Regions from separate parts of the Streptomyces coeruleofuscus genome, predicted to be linked through region 2. Evidence: riboswitches for the same ligand, from Rfam matches in the RefSeq annotation. Region 2 holds a riboswitch; each other region holds the start of a gene.
What was found. Region 2 has a riboswitch for cyclic di-AMP ahead of ABFX81_RS05090 (peptidoglycan DD-metalloendopeptidase family protein). Riboswitches for the same ligand answer to the same signal wherever they lie in the genome.

Region 1 (5,772 bases), on a different contig from region 2:
CGACCCGGACCGGCGCGGAGGGGCTCGGGGCGTGGATCATCCGGCCGTCGCCCACGTAGATGCCGACATGACTGATGCCGGCGTAGAAGAACACGAGGTCCCCGGGGAGCAGTTCGGAGCGGGAGACGCGGCGGCCCGCGTCGATCTGGGAGTACGTCGTGCGGGGCAGGGAGACGCCCGCGGACCGGTACGCGGCCTGGACGAGGCCCGAGCAGTCGAAGGCGTTCGGGCCGGTCGCGCCCCAGACATAGGGGCTGCCGAGCTTCTGGTAGGCGTAGGACACGGCGGCGACCGCGCGGGCGTTGGGTGCCTCGGCGTTGACGGACCCGGGAGCGGTCAGGCCGTCACGGGCACCCGTCGAGGAGCGTGAGGCGCGGTCCGCGCCCCCCGGGTCGCTGATGCGGGCACGTTCCTGCGCGCTGAGCCGGGACAGCAGCCGGCGCGCGGAGCCCAGCTTGCCGGTGATCGTCTTCTTGTGCCGTCTCAGCTCCGTCTGCCGTGATTTCAGGGAGGTCAGCTCGATGTGGGCGGCTCCGCGCAGCTGCTCGATCTCCCGGAGCTGCCGGCGTACGCGCGCGACGTCGGCCTGCTGCCGGTTGCCGGCCCGCTCGACGAACTCGGCGTTCTGGAGGTACCGGTCGGGGTCGTCGGACAGGACGAGCTGGACCGCGGGGTCGAGGCCGCCCCCGCGGTACTGGGCGGCGGCGACCGAACCCAGTGCCTCGCGGGCGGCGTTGAACCGTTCCTCCTTGCGTGCCGCCTGGTCCTGGAGGTCCTTCAGCCGCTGTCCGGCCGCCTCTGCCTTCTCCTTCGCGCCGTTGTACTTCTCGGTGGCGACCTCCGCCTCCTGGTACAGCTCGTCCACCTTGGCCTTGACCTGGCCGGGGGTGAGCTCGGGTTCGGCGTGTCCGGTGCCGTCGAAGCCCGTCGCGGTCGCCGCGCCCGCCAGGGCGATCGTGGCGGCCGTACGGGCCTTGTTGCCGCTCGCGGAGCGCTGGCGGGGCTTGCGGTGCGCTGCCACCTGGGGGCCACGTCCTTTCCTGCGACCGCCGGCGGGTGCGTACGGCCGCCAGGGGGAGCGGACGGGCGGCCTGCGCGTCCGGCGACGGCCCGCACAGGGGGAGCGGACCGCCGCCGGGCCTTCTCGGCGGTGGTGTCCGACTGCCGCCCCTGGCCCGGGCGGCGGTGGGGAGCCGGGCACCTGGGGGAGGACGCTAAACCTCGTCGCGGCGGCCCGGTGGCGGGTGCGCGGAAGTGTCCCGAGAGGACCGGCGGTGACCGTATGCGACCGTGAGCTGGTCTCGCCGTCGTCGCCTTAACTCAGCGTGATGACCGATGCGCCGAATCATGGGCGCGGGACGGCGGACGGGTGCTATGGGCGCATATATGCATCCGACGGGCCGGTGTCGGGCGGCTGTGGAGCCCCTGATTAGGCTCCGGCCTCATGGACGTACTCATCCACCTCTTCGTCGGCCTCCACATCATCGGCATCGCAGCCCTCCTGGGCGGTTTCCTCACCCAGATGAAGGCGATGGGCGCGGGCACCGCCCGCTACACCCCGGCGATGCTGCACGGCGCGCTGACGATGCTGGTCACCGGTGTGATCCTGGTCGGCCTCAACCAGGCCGACGACCAGACCGTGAACAACATCAAGATCGGCGTGAAGCTGGCCCTGCTGATCGTGATCCTCGGCCTGGTCTACGTGAAACGGGACGACGAGAAGGTGGACAAGAGCCTTTTCGGCCTGGTCGGGGCGCTGACCACGGCGAACGTTTTCATCGCCGTGCTCTGGACCTGACCCGGCCGGGCAGGACGTAGGTCCGGGCCGAGGCGACCGCCCAGGCGGTGACCGCGAGCCACGCGGCCACCGCGACCCACAGCAAGACCTCCCCGAGGCCGTCGAGCCAGGAGACGTCGAGGGCGGCGGCGACGGCCAGTGCCGCCGCCGCCGTCTTGGCCCAGGCGAACACGGTCGCCCAGCGGCGGATGTCGTGACGGGGGCGGGGCCGTAGGAACTCGGCGGCGAGCAGGACGGCGCAGCCGGCCAGTGCGAGCACGAGCAGCACGACCGTCACATGGCGCAGGACGCCGCGGTCGTCGTCGTTCCACAGGTACAGGCGTGCGCTGTCGGAGCTGATCAGCCGCGCCCCGGCCAGCGCCGAGATGGCGAGCGCCCCGCCCGCGAGCCAGTGGTCGCCGCGCCCTTCGGCCACCTGCCGCACATCGAAACGGGCCAGGGCGAGGACGTACAGCACGAGCCCCAGCCAGAAGAGCACCAGCGCGGCGTGCGCGAGCCAGGCCGCCGACTCGGCAGCGGCGAGCGTGGCGCCGAGCACGGCGAGTCCCTGCGTGGCCATGCAGCGCGCGAACACCGTGCCGGGCCGGCGCCGCTCCCCGTCCTGCGCGGGGAGGGCCAGCGGCACGGGCCAGAGCAGCACGGCCAGCACCAGCAGTGCCGCCGCCAGGGACTGCGAGCCGGCCGCCGAGAAGCCGGTGCCCAGGACGGCCGTCGCCGCCACGGTGGTGAGGGCGGCCGTCGCCACGGTGTCCAGGAGGCCCGGCAGGGCCGCGTACGCCCGCCGTCTCGTGCCGGCGAGCAGCAGCCGCAGGGTGAAGTCCGCGGCGAGCATCAGCCAGGCCGCGCAGGCCAGGCCGAGGACGATGCGGGAGAGGACGCCGTACCCCGCCAGATCCAGACCGACCGCAAGGGTGCCGGTCGCCAGCACGGCGGCACTCGCGGACGGCGCTCGCTGCGCCCACCAGGCGGTGGAGGGGGAGGGGCCGGGCATGGAGCCGATGCTAGGAGGCGCCGCGTCCGTTCCAGGCGGGGCACGCGCGCGTGCGCTGCCAAAAGCGTGAGTGCCCTCACGCGCGCGTGCCCGCGGTGACGTGCGGGCCCTCAGGCCGGCCGCACCACGCTGTGGATCGACGACTCGCCGTCGTAGTAGATCGATTCCTCGCGCACATAGGTGCCGGGCTTCGGGGCGTGGATCATCATGCCGTTGCCGATGTAGATGCCGACGTGTGAGAGGTCGTCGTAGAAGAAGACCAGGTCACCGGGCTGCGCATTGGTCAGGGAAACGGTCGTGCCGGCGTTGACCTGGTCCCACGTCGTGCGCGGCAGGGTGACACCGGCGGCCTTCCACGCGGCCTGGGTGAGGCCGGAGCAGTCGTAGGAGCCGGGGCCGACGGCGCCCCAGACGTACGGCTTGCCGATCTGGGCGCGGGCGAAGGCGAGGGCCTTCTCGGCCTTGGTGGCGTACGAGGAGTCGGCCGGGGCCGTCGAGGAGGACGAGCCCGTCGAGGAGGACGCTCCCGACGACGAGGACGCTTCGCTCTCCTGCTGCTGGGCGGCCTCCTCCTGCGCCTGCTGCTGTGCGGCCTGCTGCCGGGCCAGCTCGGCGGCCTTGCGGGCGGCCTCCTGCTGCTTCTCCCTCTCGATCGCCGCGAGCCGCGCCTTCTCCTCGGCGGTCAGCTTCGACAGCAGTTCGCGCGCCTCGGCGAGCTTCCGCTGGACGGTCGCCTTGGCCGTCTTCAGGTCGCCCTGCGTCTCGTTGAGCGTCTCGAGGCTCTCGGTGGCCTCCTGACGCTTCTTCATCGTCTCGGACTGCTGGGTGACGTAGTCGTCGACCGCGATCTTCTGACGGCCGGTCATCCGGTCCATCAGCTGGGTCTGGTCGAAGTAGTCCTGCGGGGTGTCCGCGAGCAGGAACGTCGCCGTGTCCGGGGCGGAGGCACCGGTGCGGTACTGGGCGGCGGCGAACGAACCCAGTTTCTCCCGCGCCTCGTTGAGCTTCTGGGTGCGCTGCGCGACGCCGTCGAGGAGGGTGTCGACGCGCTTGCGCTGCTTCGCGGTCTTCTCCTTGGCCGCGTTGTACTTGTCGGTGGCCGACTCGGCCTGGCGGTAGAGGTCGTCGACCTTCTTCTCGACTTCCTCCAGGCTCGGCTTGTCGTCGGCCTCGGGGGCGGCGTTGGCCGACTGGGACAGCAGGGCCACGGACGTGAGGGCCGCCGTTGCGAGGGCGGGGGTCCGTATGCCTGCGACGCGCGTACCCGCGGGACGCGACTTGCGGTGCGACGCCAAGGGAGGCGACTCCTTCCATGCTCCGCCTACCGGGTTAGCTGTCGGGTTCGGGCGGGTACATCGGAAGGGTTGCCCTACGGCCGTCTCCGCGAAGGGCGGAGTGGGGCCGATTCACCCCAGAGTTCTCGGTTGGGTCCCCGGCTCCGGCTGCCGCTGCGGCACACCGGACTCGGCGGAGGCCGCGCGGCCCGGCGACGTTCGCCGGTGGGGGTCGTGCGGCCTGCCCGCACGGTAGCCAACTGGTGTGGCCCTTGTGAAGGTTGATGGGCGATATGCCCGATACATTTTCGTGACCTTAGCCGAGAGTGTCGCCGAGCGTCACCGGTGGAGGGGGGTTGGTCATGAGTTCGTCATAATTGTGACGGCGTAGCGGGCTGTGATCGTGCGTGGATGCAGGGTGACGAGGGGATCCTTTCGGCGATGTTCTCAGGGCGGCGGCGGGCTGTCAGTGGGGCGCCCTAGACTCGGAGAGCGATGAGCAGCCTCTTTGACGACAGCTTCCTGGCGGACCTCCAGGCCCAGCGGGGCCCCGCGGACGAGCCCCCGCCGCCACCCGAGGACGATCACGTACCGGAGCCGGTTCCGGACGATCTGTTCGGCGGGAAGTTCGACGTGCCCCCGGACCGTGACGCCTATTACCGCGACGGCGCCCCGCGCCCGGTGGTGGACACCGCCACCCTCCTGGAGGGGCTGAACGACAACCAGCGCGCCGCCGTCGTCCACTCCGGCTCCCCGCTGCTCATCGTGGCCGGCGCCGGCTCCGGCAAGACCCGCGTGCTGACGCACCGCATCGCCCACCTGCTCGCCGAGCGGGGTGTGCACCCGGGCCAGATCCTCGCGATCACCTTCACCAACAAGGCCGCGGGCGAGATGAAGGAACGCGTCGAGCAGCTCGTCGGCCCGCGGGCGAACGCGATGTGGGTGATGACCTTCCACAGCGCGTGCGTGCGCATCCTGCGGCGCGAGAGCAAGAAGCTCGGCTTCACGTCCTCCTTCTCGATCTACGACGCCGCCGACTCCAAGCGCCTGATGGCCCTGGTCTGCCGCGACCTGGACCTCGACCCCAAGCGCTTCCCGCCGAAGTCCTTCAGCGCCAAGGTCAGCAACCTGAAGAACGAGCTGATCGACGAGGAGGACTTCGCCGCCCAGGCCTCCGACGGCTTCGAGAAGACCCTCGCCCAGGCCTACGCGATGTACCAGTCGCGGCTGCGCGAGGCGAACGCCCTCGACTTCGACGACCTGATCATGACGACGGTCAACCTGCTCCGCGCCTTCCCGGACGTCGCCGAGCACTACCGCCGCCGCTTCCGCCATGTCCTGGTGGACGAGTACCAGGACACCAACCACGCCCAGTACGCCCTCGTCCGGGAGCTCGTCGGCACCTCCGAGCACCCCGTCGACGTACCGCCGGGCCCGGACGACGTCCCGCCCGCCGAGCTGTGCGTGGTGGGTGACGCCGACCAGTCGATCTACGCCTTCCGCGGTGCGACGATCCGCAACATCCTCCAGTTCGAGGAGGACTACCCGGACGCGACGACGATCCTGCTGGAGCAGAACTACCGCTCCACCCAGACGATCCTCAGCGCGGCCAACGCGGTCATCGAGCGCAACGAGTCCCGCCGCCCCAAGAACCTGTGGACCAACGCGGGCACGGGCGCGCAGATCACCGGCTACGTCGCCGACACCGA
Region 2 (5,772 bases):
GCTCGTCGACGGGCACCACTCGACGATACGACATGCCTGCCTGGGGCAATGAGTTGTCCACAGCCGTTGCCGGGAGCCCCCGCAGCCCTTGATGATGTTGGGGCCTGGTCGCTCCTGAGCGGGCCTGTTCGAACCTGTGAGGGCTTGATGCTGGACATCTCCGAAGACGGTCGTACCTGGGTCCTCTCGGGGCCGGCCAGTAGCTACGCCGTCCACGTCACCGACCGTGACGAGCTGCTGCACCTGCACTGGGGCCCCCGGATCGGCCTCGCCGACGCCGAGGCCCTCGCCGTCCGGCCGCTGCCGGACTACTGGCCCTTCGAGTCCCCGCTCGACGGGCGCGAGGAGTACCCGGTCGAGGGCGGCCCCCGTTTCGTCCGGCCCGCCCTGTCCGTCCGCACCCCGGAGCGGCGCGGCACCGAGTGGACCTATGAGGGGCACGACGCCGGGGACGGCGAGCTGCGGCTGCGCTTCCGCGACGGTGACCTGACCATCACGCTGCACTACCGGATGCGCTCCTCGACGGACGTCGTCGAGCGCTGGGTGACCCTCGACAACCGCGGGCCGTCCGTCGAAGTGCTGCGCGCCGACTCCGCCACCTGGACCCTGCCCGACCGCGACACCTGGCGGCTGTCCCAGCTGCACGGCCGCTGGGGCGCCGAGTCCCGCCTGGAGCGCTCCGCCCTCACCCACGGCGAGAAGGCCATCGGCAGCCGCCGCGGCCACACCGGTCACCAGCACCTGCCGTGGGTCGCGCTCGACACCGACGCCACCGAGGAGCGCGGCGAGGTCTACGGATGCGCCCTGGGCTGGTCCGGGTCCTGGCGGATCGCCGTGGCCCGACTCCCGGACGCGCGCGTGCAGATCACCGGCGGGGCCGGGTACGACGACTCGGGCCTGCTGATGCTCGGCACGGGGGAGTCGTACACGACTCCCGTCTTCGCCGGGCTCTGGACCGACGGCGGCTTCGGCGGGGCGAGCCGCGCCTGGCACGCCTACCAGCGGGCGCACGTGATCCCGGACGCCGGCCGGGACCGGCCGGTCCTGTTCAACTCCTGGGAGGCCACCGAGTTCGACATCTCCGAGGAGCAGCAGCGGGCGCTCGCCGAGCGGGCCGCCGCCATGGGCGTCGAGCTGTTCGTGGTCGACGACGGCTGGTTCGGGGCGCGTACGAGTGACCGGGCCGGGCTCGGTGACTGGACTCCCAACCCGGACCGCTTCCCGGGCGGCCTCAAGCCGCTCGCCGACCACGTGCACGGCCTCGGCATGCAGTTCGGGATCTGGGTCGAGCCGGAGATGGTCAACGCCGACAGCGACCTGTACCGCGCGCACCCGGACTGGGTGCAGTACCAACCGGGACGAAAGCGGACGGAGTTCCGCAATCAGCTCGTACTGAACCTCGCCCGCGCGGACGTCCAGGAGTACCTCTGGCACCAGCTCGACGGGCTCCTCTCCAGCGCCCCGATCGACTACGTCAAGTGGGACTTCAACCGCTGCTTCACCGACGCCGGCTGGCCGGACGACCCCTACCCGCAGCGGCTGTGGGTCGACCACGTCCATGCCTTGTACGCCCTGCTGGACCGGCTGCGGGCCGCTCACCCCGGGGTGGCCTTCGAGTCCTGCTCGGGCGGCGGCGGCCGGATCGACCTCGGTGTGCTGAGCCGCACGGACCAGGTGTGGACCTCGGACAACACCGACCCGCTCGACCGGCTCGCCATCCAGCACGGCTTCAGCCAGATCCATCCGGCCCGGGTCATGGCCGCCTGGGTCACCGACAGTCCGAACGCCATGCTCAACCAGCGCGCCAGTTCCCTGCGGTTCCGGTTCGTCAGTGCCATGGCCGGGGTGCTCGGGGTCGGCGGCGACCTCACGAAGTGGACGGGGGAGGAACTCGCCGAGGCGCGGGACTGGGTGGCGCTCTACAAGGAGATCCGGCCCGTGGTGCAGCGCGGCGACCAGTACCGGCTGCGACCGCCGGAGGGCGGCCTGAGCGCCGTGCAGTACACCCTCGGCGGCGAGACCGTCGTCCTGGCCTGGCTCCAGGCGCAGCGCTACGGCGAGCCCGTACCGGCGCTCCGGCTGCGGGGCCTCGACCCCACGGCATCGTACGAATGCCTTAAAACGGGCGAAGTTCACCGAGGTGCCGTACTGCTCCATCACGGGCTGCGGGTCGGTCTGCGCGGGGATCTGGACGCCACCGTCGTCCGGCTTAAGCGTAAGTAGCCGTTCTGTCCGAATAGGGAGTTCTTCGGTTATTTCGACATAACGTGCCCCGATCGTAAAGGAGACGAGGTCGGGGTGCGTGAGCATCGTCATATTCGTGACGATGTGTTGTTGCCATGTACACGTAATTCTGGCGATATTCAGGGGTATTGAGGAAAGCGGGAGATCGCTAATCCACGCTCCGTCACGGAAAATGTGCCGGTGCGTCAAGAAAAACGCCGTCACAGGCAACCGGGAACTTGTCCCTTTGCGTCTTGGTCGCTTACGTTCCACCCCAATCCGGACGGACGCCTAATCCTGCCGCCGCCCGGAGCCCCACACACTGACCCGACGTACGGCAGGAGCGGGGGACCCACAGGTAAGACGCCTGTTCCGGTTCCCGGAACGGCTTGGGGTTAAGCCGCGCCTCGGCGCGGCCGGGCATCTCCAGCCCGAACCCGACAGCTCACCTCGCAGGCGACGGAGAGGAATTCGCCATGCCCGCGAAGGGTAAGCACCGCCGCCCGAAGACCCAGCGCTTCACCCGCTCCATCGCCGTCGCCGGAACCGGCGGAGCCGCTCTCGCCCTTCCGCTCATGGGCGCCGGCGGCGCCCACGCCGCCACCCCGCAGTCGGCTGCGGAAAAGACCGTCCAGTCCGCTCCGGCCGCCGAGAAGAAGGCCGCCGAAAAGGCCACGGGCGCCCGGACGTACACCGTGCAGTCCGGTGACTATCTCGCGAAGATCGCCGACGAGCAGAACGTCGACGGGGGCTGGAAGAAGCTCTACACGGACAACCGTGACGCCGTCGGCGACGACCCGTCGCTGATCCACCCGGGCCTGAAGCTGTCGATCGGCAAGAAGGCGGCGGGCGAGTCCAAGGCCCCGGCCCCGTCCTCGCCGAAGTCCTCGGCCTCCAAGTCCTCGAAGTCCTCGGCTGCCAAGCCCTCGGCTCCGAAGTCGTCCGCCTCCGAGTCGCCCTCGAAGCCGGCCGCCGCCAAGCCGGCCGCCGCGACCTCCAGCGGCTACAGCGCCCCGGTGGACGGTGCCACCGTCGGCACCCCGTACCGGATGTCCGGCAGCATGTGGTCCAGCGGCTACCACACCGGTGTCGACTTCGTCGTCCCGACGGGCACCTCGCTCAAGGCCGTCGGCGCCGGCACGGTCGTCTCCGCCGGCTGGGGCGGCGCGTACGGCAACCAGGTCGTCATCAAGCTCAACGACGGCAGCTACGCGCAGTACGCCCACCTGTCCTCGCTCTCCGTCTCGGCGGGCCAGACCGTGAGCGCGGGCCAGCAGGTCGGCCTCTCCGGTGCCACCGGCAACGTGACCGGACCGCACCTGCACTTCGAGATCCGCACCACGCCGGACTACGGCTCGGACGTGGACCCGGTCGCCTACCTGCGCTCGCACGGCGTCTCCGTCGGCTGACCGACCGCACGACCACCCGCCTGACACGCAACCGTCGGCCGGACCCCGATCCCCGGGTCCGGCCTTCGGTGTGTGCGGGCCCGATGTGATCGGTCGCGCCCAAGGGATCGACAGCGGGCGGCAGTTGGGACACAGTGATCCAGTCCGGAGCGCAAGCGCTTTCTAGAGCCTTCCAGGCGGATCACCGAGGAGACGTGTCCCGTGCCGACCACTCGCAGAGCGTTCGCAGCCCTGGCAGCCGGAGCCGGCCTGGTGGCCCTCGTCCCGACGGGCGCCGCCCATGCCGCGCCCCGGCACCGCCGCCTCATCGCCCACGACGACTTCTGCCACGGCCTCTCCCAGTGGGCGACCGAACTCCAGGACGGCGGGACCGTGACCGCCTCTCGCGGCGTCCTGGAGATCGACGTACCGAGCGGGGCGACCGTGTGGTTCAGGCGGCGGCTCGACGGGCCGTACGTCCTCGAGTACACCGCCACGCCGGTCTCCGAGGGCGGGGTCAACGACCGTGTCTCGGACCTCAACAACTTCTGGAACGCGACCGACGTCCGCTCCCCGGGCGATCTCTTCGCCACGCCGCGCGGTGGGGCGCTGGCGGAGTACGACCACCTGACGACGTACTACGCGGGCTACGGCGCGAACTACAACACCACGACCCGGCTGCGGCGGTACGTCGGCGAGCCCGGCGTGCGGCCCTTGGTCTACGACTACACCGAGCCGCTGCTGGTCCCCAACGAGCCCCACCGGGTCCGGATCGTCTCCGACGGCTCGACGGTCAGGTGGTGGAACAACGGGCGCCTCGTCTTCGACTACACGGACCCGCAGCCGTACACCCGCGGGCACTTCGCCTTCCGGACCGTGTGGAGCCACTTCCGGATCACGGGCTTCCGGGTATGGCGCCTGACCCCCCAACATCGCTGACGGGTGACGTATTCCGGAGTTGGCGAACACTTGGGAAGTGGCTTATCTCACCGCCCGTCAACCCCTGCCTACGGTCGCGTAGGTCACATTAGAGGGTGAATCATGAGCGGCTGTGGCAGACGATTCGAAGAGTGACAGCAGAGCAGTGATCGGGTCGTACGTGGCGGTGGGGGACAGCTTCACCGAGGGCGTCGGTGATCCCGGCCCCGACGGGGCGTTCGTCGGCTGGGCCGACCGGTTCGCCGTCCTGCTCGCCGACCGCCGGCCCGAAGGCGACTTCCAGTACACCAACCTCGCGGTGCGCGGGAAGCTCCTCGACCAGATCGTGGCGGACCAGGTTCCGCGGGCCGTCGAAATGGCCCCGGACCTCGTCTCCTTCTGCGCCGGGGGCAACGACATCCTCCGTCCCGGAACCGACCCGGACGAGGTGGCCGAGCGGTTCGAGCGGGCCCTCGTGCGGCTCACCGCCGTGGCCGGCACGGTGATGGTGACGACCGGGTTCGACACCCGTGGGATGCCCGTGCTCAAGCACCTGCGCGGCAAGATCGCGACGTACAACGGGCATGTCCGGGCCATCGCCGACCGGTACGGCTGCCCCGTCCTCGACCTGTGGTCCCTGCGCAGTGTCCAGGACCGCAGGGCCTGGGACGCCGACCGGCTGCACCTGTCGCCCGAGGGACACACGCGAGTGGCGCTCCGCGCGGGGCAGGTGCTCGGGCTGGAGGTTCCGGCCGACCCGGAGCAGCCGTGGCCGCCGCTGCCGGCGCGCGGGCCGCTCGAGGTCCGGCGGGACGATGTGCACTGGGCGCGGGAGTTCCTGGTGCCGTGGATCGGGCGGCGGCTGCGTGGGGAGTCGTCGGGGGATCACGTGACGGCGAAGGGCGCTCTGTCGCCGGAGGACATCAGGATGCGGATCGCTTCGGTGGCGTGAGGTTTCGTCGAGGTGGACGCGGGCGCCGGAGAACACCGCGTCGCTCGGTACATGGAGCAGGCGGAAGCCGTGCTTCGCCGCAGCCATCGCCAGGCGGGCAGGGCCCACGGCGGTGACCGCGCAGTCGGATTCGCGCGGCGTGACCACTGGCATCAGAACACCTCCCTGACCAGCATCCGCGTCGCCTTCTGGAACGGCTCGGCCAGTGACATCGCCGCGTCGTCCACATAGTTCAGCGCGGCGGTCAGGGTCTTGCCGCCGTCGGGCGTGCTGTACATCAGCGCTGCGTGG
Region 3 (5,772 bases), on a different contig from region 2:
GCATCCACTACTGTCTCGGCGCCCCGCTCGCCCGCCTGGAGGGCCAGGCCGCCCTCGCCGCGCTCCTCACCCGCCTCCCGGACCTGCGGCTCGCCGCGGACCCGGCCGAGCTGAGATGGCGCGGCGGCCTCATCATGCGCGGGCTGCGCACCCTGCCGGTGGAGTTCACGCCGACCCCAAGGTGACACGCCGTCAGGAATGTGATCTTCACGTGATCTGCGCGGCATGAACTTGTGACAAGTGATCGTCTGCCGATACGTTCACCCATCATCAGCGCGGCCCGGGGGACCCTGCGCCGCGCCGGTCACTGCTGTCTCGCGAAAGGTCTCCGTATGCTCTCCGGGAACGGTCGGCACCGTCGCCCCCGCCAGGCTCCGGCTCTCCTCGTCGCGGCAGGAGTGACCGGCTCCGCCATCGCGATCCCGCTCCTCGGAGCCTCCGGCGCCAGCGCGGCCGACGGCACGACCTGGGACCGGGTCGCGGACTGCGAGACCGGCGGCGCCTGGAGCCAGAACACCGGCAACGGATACTTCGGCGGCCTCCAGTTGTCCCAGGAGGACTGGGAGAACCACGGCGGCCTCGACTACGCCCCGAGTGCCGACCTGGCCAGCCGTTCCCAGCAGATAGCCGTGGCCGAGAGAATCCTCGCCGACCAGGGGGTCGGCGCGTGGCGCACCTGCGGGCTGCTCTCGGGTCTCCAGCAGGACAAGGACTCGGACACGTCCGGCTCGTCCGCCGCAACGGACTCGCCCGGGCTGCTCGACTCCTCCGAGTCGTCTCCTTCGTCCTCTCCGTCCGCGTCGCCGTCGCCTGACGCGCCGTCGACCTCGGAGGACGAAACCGCCAAGTCCGACAAGTCGTCTGATTCCGCCGATTCCTCGACGCAGGACCAGTCACAGGACCAGGAGTCCGACAGCTCTCCCTCGGCCGAACCCGAGAGTGACAAGTCTGACAAATCGCCGCAGAACGACGACTCTTCGGGCCTCACCGACACCGGCTCCGGCCGTCATCGCGGCCCCAGTGCCGACGAGGACACCGCGGCCGAGGACGGCCGTCCGTCCGGGGCCGCGGGCCGGCACGCCTCGCGCGGCGACGAAGCCTCGCGCGAGGCGACGGACGGCTCCTACGTCGTCCGTCCCGGCGACAGCCTCTGGTCCATCGCCGACTCCCTTGACCTCAGCGGCGGATGGCACGCGCTCTACGTCGGCAACGAGGCGGCCGTCGGCGTCGACCCGAACCTCATCCGCCCCGGTCAGAAGCTGGCGGTACGGGTCGAAGCGGACGACGAGTAGCTGGTGGGGCAGTACGGAAACGGCGGCGGAAGTCACCCCTAAACCGTGCGAGTTCACGCTGCGGTTCGCACCGAATGTCCCGTATAAGCCCGGTGAGAGATAGATCTCAGAAGCCCTGATCGTCTTTGAAATTCCGCGACTCGCATGTCTACGGTCATGACCGCTCGTCACCACGAGCTCCGGCTGCCGCAACGCCGAATCCTGCCAGCGGCCGCACGGGAACAGTCGTCGCGTCAAGCGCCGTAGGCAGGAGCGGGGGACCCAAGGTAAGTGCCGGGCCCGGCGGTTGAGGCAACTCGACGGCAGGTCCGGCTTGGGGTGAAGCCGCGTCCCGGGAGGGACGCGGCCGGGCAACTCAACCGGCCCGAACCCGACAGCTCACCTCGCAGGCGTCGGTGAGGGGATCTCTCCATGCTGTTTTCCGGCAAGGGCACGCACCGCCGTCCGTCCAAGGCCTCTCGGGTCATCGCCATCGCCGGTGTCACCGGTGCCGCCGTCGCCGCCCCGCTGATGGCGGCCGGCAACGCCTCCGCCGCCACCGCCTCCGAGTGGGACGCCGTCGCCCAGTGCGAGTCCGGCGGCAACTGGTCCATCAACACCGGCAACGGCTACTACGGCGGTCTGCAGTTCTCCGCCTCCACCTGGTCCGGCTACGGCGGCACCAAGTACGCCTCCACCGCCGACCAGGCGACCAAGGAGCAGCAGATCGAGATCGCCGAGAAGGTCCTCGCGGGCCAGGGCAAGGGCGCCTGGCCGGTCTGCGGCAAGGGCCTGTCGAGCGCCGGCTACAGCGGCGGCGCCGAGCAGAGCAGCGGCTCCACCGAGACCCGCCAGACCGAGCAGCAGCCGGCCTCCCGCTCCGACGAGCGCCCGGCCCAGACCCAGAAGACCCAGAAGACCGTCACCACCCCGACCGGCAAGAAGGTCAAGAAGGGCGACGGCGAGTACAAGGTGGTCAAGGGCGACACCCTCAGCTCCATCGCGACCGAGCGCAAGGTCGAGGGCGGCTGGGAGAAGCTGTTCGAGCTGAACAAGGACATCGTCCAGGACGCCAACCTCATCTACCCGGGCCAGCAGCTGCACCTGAAGTAAGCAGCGGCCCGCCCCCGTCCCCACGGGCTCCCCGCTCCGGTGCGTCTTCCCCCGTACGCACCGGGGCGGGGTTTTTTCTGCCGGTCTTTGCGATCCGGCTTTGTTCCGTTCGGAAACAATTTACTCTCGGTTCTGTCCATGGGGTGGGCGACCCGGTGGCCGATCGCTCGGAGCCGGTTAGGCTCATGTCGCGAGCCACCACGGCCCGCACCGCGCAGGGCCCGAGCGGCCCGCGTACCCGCGTCACATCAAGAAGGAGATGCTCGTGCCGTCCATCGACGTCGTCGTAGCCCGGGAAATCCTGGACTCCCGAGGCAACCCCACGGTCGAGGTCGAGGTCGGCCTCGACGACGGCAGCACCGGTCGTGCCGCCGTCCCGTCCGGCGCCTCCACGGGCGCCTTCGAGGCCATCGAGCTGCGCGACGGCGACTCGAACCGCTACCTCGGCAAGGGTGTGGAGAAGGCCGTCCTCGCGGTCATCGAGCAGATCGGCCCGGAGCTGGTCGGCTACGACGCCACCGAGCAGCGCCTGATCGACCAGGCCATGTTCGACCTGGACGCCACCGACAACAAGGGCTCCCTCGGCGCCAACGCCATCCTCGGCGTCTCCCTCGCCGTCGCCCACGCCGCCTCCGAGGCCAGCGACCTTCCGCTGTTCCGCTACCTGGGCGGCCCGAACGCGCACCTGCTGCCCGTGCCGATGATGAACATCCTGAACGGCGGCTCGCACGCCGACTCCAACGTGGACATCCAGGAGTTCATGATCGCTCCGATCGGCGCGGAGTCCTTCTCCGAGGCCCTGCGCTGGGGCGCCGAGGTCTACCACACGCTGAAGAAGGTCCTGAAGTCGAAGGGCCTGGCCACCGGCCTCGGCGACGAGGGCGGCTTCGCCCCGAACCTCGGCTCCAACCGCGAGGCCCTCGACCTCATCCTCGAGGCGATCAACGAGGCCGGCTACACCCCCGGCGAGCAGATCGCCCTGGCCCTCGACGTGGCCGCGTCCGAGTTCTACAAGGACGGCGTCTACACCTTCGAGGGCAAGGAGCGCTCGGCGGCCGAGATGACCGAGTACTACGCGGAGCTCGTCGACGCGTACCCGCTCGTCTCCATCGAGGACCCGCTGTTCGAGGACGACTGGGAGGGCTGGAAGACCATCACCGACAAGCTCGGTGACAAGGTCCAGCTCGTCGGCGACGACCTGTTCGTCACCAACCCCGAGCGCCTGGCCCGCGGCATCGAGGAGGGCGCGGCCAACGCGCTCCTGGTCAAGGTCAACCAGATCGGTTCGCTCACCGAGACCCTGGACGCCGTCGAGCTGGCCCAGCGCAGCGGCTTCAAGTGCATGATGTCCCACCGCTCCGGCGAGACCGAGGACGTCACCATCGCCGACCTGGCCGTCGCCACCAACTGCGGCCAGATCAAGACCGGCGCCCCGGCCCGCTCCGAGCGCGTCGCCAAGTACAACCAGCTCCTGCGCATCGAGGAGATCCTCGACGACGCGGCGGTGTACGCCGGCCGCTCGGCCTTCCCGCGCTTCAAGGGCTGACCTGGCCCGTAAGTAGCAGCGTCGTACGTACGTCCCCGTACTCGGTCCCGTACCGTGTCCGGGGACGTACGCGCGTATGACGGTGGAGCGGGAGGCGGACAGACATGGCCGTGAAGGACCGGGACCGGTTCTCCACCGCGACCAGGATCCGGCTGCTCGGCGAGCAGACCGCGGCCCGGGTCTACCGCTCCCAGACCAAGCGCCAGGCGCGCCGCTCCCGGCTGACCGGCCGGGCCGCGCTGCTCGCCCTGGTGATGTGCTCGCTGATCGTGGCCCTGGCCTACCCGATGCGGGAGTACGTCTCGCAGCGCGCCGAGATCGACGACCTCCAGCGCGAACAGCAGCAGGCCCGGCAGCGCGTCGAACGGCTGCGCGACCTGAAGGCGCGCTGGCAGGACGACGCGTACGCCGAGCAGCAGATCCGGAAGCGGTTGCACTACGTCATGCCGGGGGAGACGGGGTTCATCGTCGTCGACCCGCACGCGGCGCGGCAGTCGCGCGCCGACCTGGGGGCGGCCGACCGCCCCTGGTACTCGAACGTCTGGGACGGGGTCGACAAGGCCGACGCCTCCGACCAGTGAAGTGACCCGAGAGAACACCCAGAGAAAGACAGCCTGAACACAGTCATGGAAACGCCCCCGCCGACCACTCCGCGCACCGAGCCCACCGACGCGGACGTCGAGGCCTTCAAGCAGCAGCTCGGCCGGCCCCCGCGCGGCCTGCGCGCGATCGCGCACCGGTGCCCGTGCGGGCAGCCCGACGTCGTCGAGACGGCCCCGCGGCTGCCGGACGGGACGCCGTTCCCCACGCTGTACTACCTGACGTGCCCGCGCGCCGCCTCGGCGATCGGCACGCTGGAGGCGAACGGCGTGATGAAGGAGATGACCGAGCGGCTTGCCTCGGACCCGGAGCTGGCGGCGGCGTACCGAGCGGCGCACGAGGACTACGTCAGGCGCCGTGACGAGATCGAGGAGCTGAAGAACTTCCCGAGCGCGGGCGGCATGCCGGACCGGGTGAAGTGCCTGCACGTGCTGGTGGCGCACTCGCTCGCCGCGGGGCCCGGGGTGAACCCGCTCGGGGACGAGGCCATCGGGATGCTGCCGGAGTGGTGGCTCAAGGGCCCGTGCGTGACGGCCGCCGAGGAGGACGCCCAGTGACCCGTGTCGCCGCCGTGGACTGCGGTACGAACTCCATCCGGCTTCTCGTCGCCGATGCCGACCCTGCCACCGGCGAACTGGTCGACCTGGACCGCCGTATGACGATCGTGCGGCTCGGGCAGGGCGTCGACCGCACCGGCCGGCTCGCCCCCGAGGCGCTCCAGCGCACCTTCGCGGCCTGCCGCGAGTACGCCGGGATCATCAAGGAGCACGGCGCGCAGCGGCTGCGGTTCGTGGCGACCTCCGCCTCCCGGGACGCCGAGAACCGGGACGAGTTCGTGCGCGGCGTGCTGGACATCCTGGGCGTCGAGCCCGAGGTGATCTCCGGGGACCAGGAGGCCGAGTTCTCCTTCACCGGCGCCACCAAGGAGCTCGCCGGGCGGGACCACCTGGCCAAGCCCTACCTGGTGGTGGACATCGGCGGCGGCTCGACCGAGTTCGTCGTCGGCGACGACCACGTCCGTGCGGCACGCTCGGTGGACATCGGCTGTGTCCGCATGACCGAGCGGCACCTGGTCCGGGACGGGGCCGTGACCGACCCGCCGTCCGAGGAGCAGATCGCGGCGATGCGGGCGGACATCGACGCCGCCCTCGACCTCGCCGAGGAGACGGTCCCGCTGCGCGAGGCTCGCACCCTGGTCGGCCTGGCCGGGTCCGTGACGACCGTGTCGGCGATCGCCCAGGA

Region 1: it holds a riboswitch for cyclic di-AMP, as region 2 does, so the genes downstream of both, ABFX81_RS16190 (NlpC/P60 family protein) here and ABFX81_RS05090 (peptidoglycan DD-metalloendopeptidase family protein) in region 2, are expected to answer to the same signal.
Region 3: it holds a riboswitch for cyclic di-AMP, as region 2 does, so the genes downstream of both, ABFX81_RS23625 (transglycosylase family protein) here and ABFX81_RS05090 (peptidoglycan DD-metalloendopeptidase family protein) in region 2, are expected to answer to the same signal.

Annotation. Positions count from the first base shown of each region.
Region 1 covers NZ_BAAASE010000004.1:165,038-170,809, forward strand. The annotation lists gene ABFX81_RS16175 (NlpC/P60 family protein) at 1-1,021, opposite strand, end outside; gene ABFX81_RS16180 (hypothetical protein) at 1,445-1,798, shown strand; gene ABFX81_RS16185 (SLAC1 family transporter) at 1,776-2,789, opposite strand; gene ABFX81_RS16190 (NlpC/P60 family protein) at 2,900-4,084, opposite strand; cyclic di-AMP (ydaO/yuaA leader) riboswitch at 4,093-4,269, opposite strand; gene pcrA (DNA helicase PcrA) at 4,559-5,772, shown strand, end outside.
Region 2 covers NZ_BAAASE010000001.1:1,170,241-1,176,012, forward strand. The annotation lists gene ABFX81_RS05085 (alpha-galactosidase) at 148-2,223, shown strand; cyclic di-AMP (ydaO/yuaA leader) riboswitch at 2,541-2,695, shown strand; gene ABFX81_RS05090 (peptidoglycan DD-metalloendopeptidase family protein) at 2,700-3,632, shown strand; gene ABFX81_RS05095 (DUF6250 domain-containing protein) at 3,834-4,550, shown strand; gene ABFX81_RS05100 (GDSL-type esterase/lipase family protein) at 4,696-5,481, shown strand; gene ABFX81_RS05110 (serine hydrolase) at 5,634-5,772, opposite strand, start outside.
Region 3 covers NZ_BAAASE010000006.1:33,744-39,515, reverse strand. The annotation lists gene ABFX81_RS23635 (cytochrome P450) at 1-185, shown strand, start outside; gene ABFX81_RS23630 (transglycosylase family protein) at 333-1,292, shown strand; cyclic di-AMP (ydaO/yuaA leader) riboswitch at 1,521-1,699, shown strand; gene ABFX81_RS23625 (transglycosylase family protein) at 1,704-2,384, shown strand; gene eno (phosphopyruvate hydratase) at 2,650-3,930, shown strand; gene ABFX81_RS23615 (septum formation initiator family protein) at 4,035-4,511, shown strand; gene ABFX81_RS23610 (DUF501 domain-containing protein) at 4,557-5,087, shown strand; gene ABFX81_RS23605 (Ppx/GppA phosphatase family protein) at 5,084-5,772, shown strand, end outside.